Regions from separate parts of the Shewanella sp. TB7-MNA-CIBAN-0143 genome, predicted to be linked through region 3. Evidence: predicted binding sites of a transcription regulator. Region 3 holds the regulator's gene; each other region holds the start of a gene.
What was found. The regulator FliA, encoded in region 3, starts transcription of late flagellar genes. The targets are predictions, from matches to a motif close to CTAAAGNTNNNNNNNNNNNNGCCGATA.

Region 1: a site for FliA is predicted at 2,052-2,078, ahead of AAEY97_RS12235 (DUF5610 domain-containing protein). Genes of this name have one in related genera too.
Region 2: a site for FliA is predicted at 1,352-1,378, ahead of AAEY97_RS20365 (flagellar protein MotY). Genes of this name have one in related genera too.

The regions. Positions count from the first base shown of each region.
Region 1 covers NZ_JBEOPL010000013.1:104,007-107,295, reverse strand. Annotated here, with positions in the region: gene AAEY97_RS12245 (Fe(3+) ABC transporter substrate-binding protein) at 1-291, opposite strand, end outside; gene AAEY97_RS12240 (ferredoxin--NADP reductase) at 507-1,256, opposite strand; gene AAEY97_RS12235 (DUF5610 domain-containing protein) at 1,399-2,016, opposite strand; gene AAEY97_RS12230 (FMN-binding glutamate synthase family protein) at 2,223-3,289, shown strand, end outside.
Region 2 covers NZ_JBEOPL010000035.1:5,963-9,251, reverse strand. Annotated here, with positions in the region: gene AAEY97_RS20375 (peroxiredoxin) at 1-434, shown strand, start outside; gene rnt (ribonuclease T) at 559-1,224, opposite strand; gene AAEY97_RS20365 (flagellar protein MotY) at 1,412-2,281, shown strand.
Region 3 covers NZ_JBEOPL010000002.1:314,102-317,390, reverse strand. Annotated here, with positions in the region: gene flhF (flagellar biosynthesis GTPase FlhF) at 1-685, shown strand, start outside; gene AAEY97_RS02755 (MinD/ParA family protein) at 690-1,571, shown strand; gene AAEY97_RS02750 (RNA polymerase sigma factor FliA) at 1,564-2,283, shown strand; gene cheY (chemotaxis response regulator CheY) at 2,328-2,711, shown strand; gene AAEY97_RS02740 (protein phosphatase CheZ) at 2,725-3,289, shown strand, end outside.

The DNA.
Region 1 (3,289 bases), on a different contig from region 3:
GTCGACGGGAGAAACAAGATCTTTTTCCACTAATTCCATTAAGCGAGAGAAGTCAGATGTTAACACCACGTCAGCGGGAGATAGGCGACCTTCACGCACCATACGTTCTGCAATGCCATCTTTAGCAAAAACAACCTTTACGTCGACACCACTTTGCTCGGTAAACTTTTCTAGAATAGGTTCAATCAGGAAAGCTTGGCGATAAGAATAAACCGTTAATGCATCTGCAGCACTCACAGAAGAAGCAACACAAGCCAAGCCTAATAATGCGACACTTTTTAGCAATTTCATTAATCAACGCTCCTTAACTGAATCAATATTCCGCCGCCACCGGCGCAATTGATAATGGTTATCAATTGCAACAGGGTAAGTGATCATATCAAAAGGAGCAAGTGCTGTTTCACATTCAGCGGTTAAAACGCCAAGGCTAAAACATCAAATTGTTATGCTGTAAGCCAATATGGCAAGCTTAAGCCACTATCATGGAATTATGATTGACCAAAACATTACCAGTATTTTTCGACCGTAATTTGTCCAGGCGCTCGTCGAAGATTTTTTACTAAGCCTTTTTCAACTAAAGCGGTTTGCGCATCATTTATCATTCCTGGGTTACCACAAATCATCACTTGAGAATGTTCCGCATTAATCCCTAAGCCTGCTTTCTGTTCAATTAATCCGCTGCTAATGCCATCAGGAATACGACATGATAAGCCTTCGGGATAATCTTCACGGGTCACAATGGGAATAAACACAAACTGCTGAGGATATTGACTAATAAACTGTTTAATCGTTTCTAAATAAGCTAAATCTTCACCAAGTCTTACACCATAAACTAGCACGACTTTTTCAAAGCGTTGCCAAGGCTCATCGGTTGCAAGCATAGAGATAAAAGGCCCCACTGCAGTGCCTGTTGATAACAGCCATAAGTGTTTACCTTGCAATGCCCCTTTAGGCACCTCATCTAAGGTCATAAAACCGGTCGCTTTGGGCGTGATTTGAATGGTATCACCTGGGCTTAATGCTTTTAGATCTGGAGATAACTGACCATCCTCTACCGCAACAGCCAGCACCTCGACATAATCAGTCCCGGGGGGATTTACAAGCGAATACGCACGCGCGACACGTTTATCATCACGCATTTGGCTGAGCTTAATAAACTGACCTGCGATAAAAGGTTCGACATCGGCTTTGATACGCAACGAGAATAATTTATCATTCCAATCAATGCGTTTTAGCACGGTACCGGTAATCCACATGACTTTGTTCCTTTTAGACTGGCGTATGTATTTACTATAATACCAATCTATACAGATATTTGCTTAATTAAAAGCCTCCCCGATTTATATCTATAGTGAATAATCACACGCGATTAACTCACTTAAAAGAACAGAGCTAAGTTTACGTAGTTGATGAATCTTGCTTAGCTGAATGGCCATCTAGGCGGTCTTGTTGAAACTGAGCAAGTTTTTGCTGTATGAGCTCATAGGTTTGATCGACTCCTGCTGCAATATCGCCTTCTAATACTTTGAGCCCAGATAAGATATCGCTAGCCTCTTTAAAACCTTGATCAATAGCATCACCAATTTTCACCATAAAACTGCTAACTTGCTCATCAAACCCCATGGATTTATTTTGTTGTTGATGTACCGAGAAGAAATTTGTGGCAAAGCTGACAATACGATCGGCTGTCGCTTCAGGAGAGTAATCCACTCCACTTTCAATACTCTTTTGGACTGAGTTCTCCCCCAGTGTTGGCGCAAGCTCTTCATTAATGGCTTCAATCGCGGCACGGTAAAGTAATGCCATAGACTTATCACCCGCAGCAATACTGACTTCTTCTTGCGCCGCTAAAATCGAATTATTCATCATTTGTCGACTTAGCTGATTGCTGGTTAACTTAGGCTCAACCGGGGAATTTTTTTCAGCTTGGTGGCTTGATGAAGTTTGCGATGTATTAACTGTTTTATTGTCACGCAGTGGACTGGCATTACTGCTATTTGATTGTTTAATTTCCATGATATTAGCTCGCATACAATGACCGATAGCTTAATTATCGACCAAAAAACTCATTTCTAAAGTCATAAATTAAAACAATTAAGAGAAATTTATTTATATCAATTTTACTAAAGAATAGCCTGTTGATTAACATCATCAATTTAACTTGCCCAAATGAACATCTGCTAATATGGTAATCAGATTGATAGCCAAATAGGAATAACAACATGCCGCAACAACATTGGTTCATGTGGGGAATAGATATTTTTTCTGGTCTTTTCTTAGTGTTATTTTGGTTATTACTGATCGCTGTAATTTACATGTTTATCGCTGATAAACTGCAAACCAAACAAGCCATTCGACACAACTACCCTGTTATCGGTCGATTTCGATATATATTTGAAAAACAAGGTGAGTTTTTTAGACAATACTTTTTTTCTCAAGATCGCGAAGAACTGCCGTTTAATCGAGCCGAACGTAGTTGGGTATATCGCGCAGCTAAAAATGTTGACAGGACAATTGCGTTTGGGTCGACACAAGTTCTGGATAAACCGGGTGCGGTAATGTTCATGAACTCAGCATTCCCCGTCAGTGATCATGACACTCACCAAACCATCGCAGTAATCATTGGTCCTGAATGTAAACACCCTTACACAACCGATAAAATTTGCCATATCTCGGCCATGAGCTTTGGTGCCTTGTCTCGCCCAGCCATTACAGCACTATCCCATGGTGCAGCAAAAGCAGGCTGTTGGCTCAATACTGGCGAAGGTGGGTTAAGTCCTTATCATCTAAAGGGACATTGTGATTTAGTGTTTCAGATAGGTACCGCTAAATATGGTGTGCGTAACGAGAATGGTCATTTAGACCCACAAAAACTGACCGATATTGCCGCTCATCCTGAAGTAAAAATGTTCGAAATTAAATTAAGCCAAGGTGCTAAGCCTGGCAAAGGTGGTATTTTACCGGCGATAAAAGTCACCGAAGAAATCGCAGCTATTCGCGGTATCCCAGCAGGACAAGACTCCATAAGCCCCAATGGCCACATTGAATTACATAATGTTGCTGACATTGTCGATATGATCAATCAAGTAAGAGATATCAGCGGTAAACCAACCGGTATTAAAGCGGTATTAGGTGACATGTCATGGGTTACTGAATTTCTAGATGAAATTGAACGTCGTGGTATTGAATATGCGCCAGACTTTTTTACCTTAGACAGTTCCGATGGTGGTACGGGCGCGGCACCACAAGCCTTAATGGATAATGTCGGCTTACCATTGCGCCAAAGTTT
Region 2 (3,289 bases), on a different contig from region 3:
TTGATCACCGTATGGAAGAGTTCACTAAACGTGGTGTTGAAGTGATTGGTGTTTCTATTGATTCACAGTTTACTCATAACGCATGGCGTAACACTCCAGTAGACAAGGGTGGTATTGGCCAAGTTAAGTACACTCTAGTTGCTGATGTTAAGCACGAAATTTGTAAAGCATACGACGTAGAGCATCCAGAAGCTGGTGTGGCTTTCCGTGGTTCTTTCTTAGTAGACAAAGAAGGCCAAGTTCGTCACCAAGTGGTTAACGATTTACCACTAGGCCGTAACGTTGATGAAATGATCCGTATGATTGACGCACTTCAGTTCCATGAAGAGCACGGTGAAGTTTGTCCAGCGGGCTGGTCAAAAGGCGAAAAAGGTATGACTGCAAGCACTGAAGGTGTTGCTGCATATCTAAAAGATAATTCTGACAAGCTATAATCTAGCAAGTTAGAGATAATAAAAAAGCTGCTTCGGCAGCTTTTTTATTGGATAAAATTAATACTTTGTTATCGCACTAGCTGAGTGTAGATGGCTGGCATGAGATCAAAGGGCTGAGTATTCATTATTCGCTTGCTGAGTCGGTATCATCTTCCACAGCCGCTAATGGCCAACCACCCAATGCTTTCCATCGATTGACTATAAGGCAAAATAGTTCGGCGGTACGTTCGGTATCGTATAATGCTGAATGGGCTTCATTGTTGTCGAAATCGATCCCTGCCATTTTACAGGCTTTAGCTAATACTGTGTGTCCAATAGCAAGGCCTGCAAGTGTCGCGGTATCAAAGCTCGCAAAAGGATGAAAAGGAGAACGTTTTAAACCATTTCGTTCAATAGCCTTGTTAACAAAACCTAAATCAAAAGCGGCATTGTGCGCGACAATGATACTGCGATGACAATCTGCTGCTTTTTGGGCTTTTTTTACTTCTTTAAAAATCTCTAAAAAAGCGACTTTTTCGTCTACTGCACCACGAAGTGGATTAGTGGGGTCTATACCATTAAAAGCTAAAGCTGCAGGCTCTAAGTTCGCGCCTTCAAAAGGCTCAATATGAAAATGAAGGGTTCTATCAAGTACAATGATCCCATCACTATTCATTTTTAGTAAGCTGACGGCAATTTCAAGCAACGCATCGGTATTAGCATTAAACCCAGCAGTTTCGACATCGATAACAACAGGGAAATAACCACGAAATCGGTGTTTAAACTTATTAGCGTCGCAAATATCAGTCATTACAGTTTTTATCCTCAATAGCTATCATTCATCGGTGCAAATGATATAAGCCGAGTATTATGCGCAAACTCAAGCGCAGTGTCATGTTTGATTGTGGTTTTTATCATCGATTAAACATGATTGTTTACTAAAGGAACTGACTTTATGGCCGATAGAACAAATGTAATCGGGTATAAAGGGTGGTTTTATGTGGCGAAAACTGATGGTCCTCACAAGTTTGTGTCTTTGCTCAACGGCTAATGCCGATTTGAGGCACTACGTTGCGTCACTGGAAAACTCAGCATGGCGTATCGGTGAGAACAATCCGATAGAATGCCGTCTTGAACATGATATTCCTGACTATGGGCGTGCTGTGTTTACCAGTAATGCCGGTAAAGAGCTAAATTTACATTTTACGTTAGATATGTGGTTAAAACCTGATTCGGTGACCAACGCGACATTAATTAGTCGAGCCCCTAGTTGGCGTCCTGGACACAATTCTAAAGAAATCACTCAACTGACTTACAATAAGCAATTTAATGGTGAAGTACCCAAAAAAGCCGCTTGGTCGATGTTGAATGAATTGAGTCAAGGAATGGAGCCCACGTTTTATTATGCGGATTGGTATAATCAAAACGCTAAAATTGCCGTGGGATTGTCGTCAGCTAATTTTGGCGGTAAATACCGTGAATTTCGCGCCTGCTTGGCTAATTTACTGCCTTACAGTTTTGATGATATTGCTTTTACAGTGTTAAATTACCAAGAAGGCGGGGTAGAGCTGACTCGTTTTTCTACCCAACAATTACAGAAAATACAGCGTTATTTGTCTTATGACCCTGAAGTCGAGCTTGTACTGATTGATGCTTACACCGACAGTTACGGTGGACGCTCAGTTAACCAAAAGGTGTCAGATAAACGTGCGGACTCAGTGAAAGATATTCTCATTGCTAGTGGTATCCCTAAGGATCGGATTCATACATCGGGTCATGGTGAAAAACGCCATGTAACAGGCAATGATCTTGCTGAAGAACGTAAGATGAACCGCAGAGTCGTGATTAAAATAACCAAGCCTATATAAACCCATTCATGTATCACTCACTGCTCAGCCATGGGCAGTATCCTTATTACTGGATATGATTGAGATATCAATTTACTTGAGTCACGATGTTGCTAGTAACTTGAGTCAGCTATTTTTCTAATAAATAGTATTGATACGATAGCCAAAGTTCCCCTACGTTTATCAGTCTGCTTTACTCGGCATTTATTCAACATTCGTAACACTAAATTGAGCCAAATCGACAATACTCTTTTATAAATGAACCATGGTTCCTTTAAGAGCCTAATCAATAAAAAATGTAAGGGTATTTTGCGTGGTGACCATTTGAAAGGGTTCAAGCTATCAGTAGCGCTCGAATTTACAATTTTTTCGCAAAGCTTCTCATTTGGGTTTATAAAGATGCTAAAAAAAAGGTAAAAAAAACCCACTTAATCCAAGTGGGCTAAATAATTTGCAATCAACAAATTTAAGGAAGGAAATCAAGCATAAGAACTAGGGATAACTGAGGTATTGGGTTACATCAGTTTGGAGTTCTTGGTTTTCAACATCTGAATCAGATGTGTCCTGAAAACAAAGCAATAATAGAATGTATACACTAATCTGACAAACTAGAAAAATTAAGCGTTAGCATTAGTAAAGCTAATGCTTTGTGGCGGTGGTGATATGTTATTTATACTCTAATCGTCTTATATAGCGCTTTATTAGGCTATTACTTATTTTTTATGCATAACTATTCGGATTAGTTAATTAGGCGACAATAATATTTAACAAATAGTATATATCCCGTCATGCTGTAAAGTCTGCTTACTCCTTTTAATATGTTAAATATTACTCTACACCACTATGGATATGATTATTCTACCCATATTTAAGGTGGGATTTTACGGTTATCTCTTCTTGATGTTTAACACACAGCATATGGTCATCAAGACGAGTAAGATAATGCTATTAACTTAACAATTGATAATGTATTTGCTAAAAAGAAGTTGCTGAATTTTACCGGCTTAACATTTATTCACGTTTACATTT
Region 3 (3,289 bases):
CAATCAAGGTGATGATATTGTTAAACGTGGTGGTGTTGTGGCATTTGTGGGACCTACTGGTGTAGGTAAAACAACGTCTTTAGCCAAAATTGCCGCCCGATTTGCTGCCCATCACGGCCCAGAGCAGGTCGCGTTGATTACCACAGATCATTACCGTATTGGTGCCTATGAGCAATTAGCCACTTACGGTAAAATAATGGGTTGTCCGGTCAAGCAAGCACATGATTTAACCGAATTAGAACAAATTCTCTATCAATTTAGAAATCGTAAGTTAGTATTAATTGATACCGCGGGTATGGGACAACGTGATATGCGTCTATATCAGCAACTTGATAATTTAACAGCAAATAGTAGGATCCCTATTCGGAGTTACTTAGTCTTATCTGCGACCGGCCAACGTCGCGTATTACAAGATGCTGTAGAACACTTTAAACGCATTCCATTATCAGGTGCAATTTTAACAAAGTTAGATGAATCAATATCAATTGCAGGTGCATTGAGCGTATTGATTCAAAATGAGTTACCATTAAGTTATGTTACTGACGGCCAACGTGTTCCTGAGGACATGAAAGTGGCTGATACGCTAGAGTTGGCTAAGCAGGCACTCTCGGCGTTAAATGAAACAGAACAACAATCGTCACAAGACACAGTGTGGTCTAATGACACAGCCTATGCATTTGAGTAAAGATATGACTCGGGATCAAGCAAGTGGTTTACGTATGATGAATCAACCAAATAACGATAAAGTTAAAGTCATTGCCGTATCCGGTGGTAAAGGCGGAGTGGGTAAAACGAGTGTGTCAATTAATACTGCCGTTGCATTAGCTGAAAAAGGCAAACGTGTATTAGTACTTGATGCTGATTTAGGTTTAGCCAACGTCGATGTCATGCTCGGGATCCGTGCTGAGAAAAATTTATCTCATGTTTTGTCCGGAGATGCCGAATTAGATGACATCATAGTACGCGGACCTAAAGGTATTGGCATTGTTCCAGCGACATCAGGTTCGCAAGCGATGGTTGAGTTGTCGCCAGCACAGCATGCAGGGTTAATACGTGCATTCAGTGAAATGCGTACTCAGTTCGATATTTTAATTGTCGATACTGCAGCCGGTATATCTGACATGGTGCTGAGTTTTTCTCGTGCATCACAAGATGTATTAATTGTTGTATGCGATGAACCGACATCGATTACCGATGCTTATGCATTGATTAAAATCCTAAGTCGTGAGCATGGCGTGTTCCACTTCAAAATTGTGGCAAATATGGTGCGTAGTTTACGAGAAGGTATGGAATTATTTGCTAAACTCAGTAAAGTGACGGATAGATTTCTAGATGTTGCTTTAGAACTAGTGGCAACAATACCGTTTGATGAGAATTTACGTAAAGCTGTTCGTAAGCAAAAGCTAGTTGTTGAGGCGTTTCCTAAATCACCTTCTGCTATTGCTTTCCATGGATTAGCCAATAAAATTATGACTTGGCCGGTTCCACAACAACCAGGCGGTCATTTAGAGTTCTTTGTTGAACGTCTTGTACAACGTAAGCCGATACAAGAAGGAAGAACGGGTGAATAAAGCCGCAGCGTATACTCAATTCGATAACAAAACGTCTATTGTTGAACAGTATGCACCGTTGGTAAAAAGAATTGCTCATCATATGCTGGCAAGATTACCTGCATCGGTGCAACTTGATGATTTATTACAAGCTGGAATGATGGGGCTACTTGAGGCTTCATCTAAATTTGATAACAGCAAAGGGGCTAAGTTTGAAACCTTTGCTGGTATTAGGATCCGTGGTGCTATGATCGACGAAATTCGACGTGGTGATTGGGTTCCTCGTTCTGTTCATCGCAATAATCGTCGTGTCGCACAAGTGATTGATGAATTAGGGCAGCAATTTGGGCGTGATGCTAATGATACAGAAATTGCTGAAAAGCTTGATATGTCACTCGATGAGTACCATCATATATTAAATGATGTTTCTGTGGGTAAAATCATAGGCATAGAAGATCTTGGTGTTTCGCAAGATGTGTTAATCACAAATAATGAAACACCAGATGAGGCCTTTGACTCACTTGCTGAAATTCAATTCCAATCTGCATTGGTTGAAGCAATTAAGACATTGCCAGAAAGAGATGCGCTAGTGTTGTCGTTATATTACGATGAGGCGCTAAATTTAAAAGAAATCGGTGCCATCCTTGAAGTTAGTGAATCGCGAGTTAGCCAGATATTAAGTCAGGCAATGCTCAGATTAAAAGCGAAACTCAAGCATTGGACACAAGAATAATAACTTATCTAGAGCAAACGAGTGTCAGCTCACCGGAGGAAACCTTGGACAAGAATATGAAGATTCTTATTGTTGACGATTTTTCAACAATGAGGCGTATCATTAAGAACTTGTTGCGAGATTTGGGATTTAATAATACCCAAGAAGCAGATGATGGCTCAACAGCCCTACCTATGTTGCAAAAAGGCGATTTTGATTTTGTGGTAACAGACTGGAATATGCCTGGAATGCAAGGTATTGATTTACTTAGAGCAATCCGTGCAGATGATTCGTTAAAGCATTTACCTGTGCTAATGGTAACTGCAGAAGCTAAGCGTGAACAGATTATTGCTGCAGCGCAAGCCGGTGTAAATGGTTATGTCGTAAAACCTTTTACCGCAGCTACGTTAAAAGAAAAGTTAGACAAAATCTTTGAACGACTCGCATAAGCAAGGATAAGTCATGCAGGCATCAATATCGGGGTTAATCACTCTCGAACAGGCCCAAGAACTTGTTGAATTGCTTACCTTGGGTCAACAAGATAAAGCCGATGAAATGATCAGAGAGCTTGCAACGCCATTGCAGCGTGAGCTTTTTGAAGAAGTCGGTAAGCTAACTCGACAACTCCATAGTGCACTAAAAGATTTTCAAGTTGATAACCGTTTATCTGAATTAGCCAATACCGAAATACCAGATGCTAAAGAAAGATTGAACTATGTTATCGACATGACAGAACAAGCTGCAAATAAAACCATGGATGCAGTTGAAGAATGTCTACCTTTGGCCGATACCATCATTAGCAATATACAATCAGTGACGCCAATGTGGGATAAATTGATGCGTCGTGACATAGAAATGGGTGAGTTTAAGTCACTTTGTCATGATGTTCAGCAGTTTATGTTACATAGTGAAAATGATTCTAATCGTCTTCGCGAGTTATTAAATGAAATTTTGATGGCGCAAGACTTCCAAGATTTGACGGGGCAAATGATCCGTCGAGTGATTGATTTAGTTCGTGAAGTAGAAA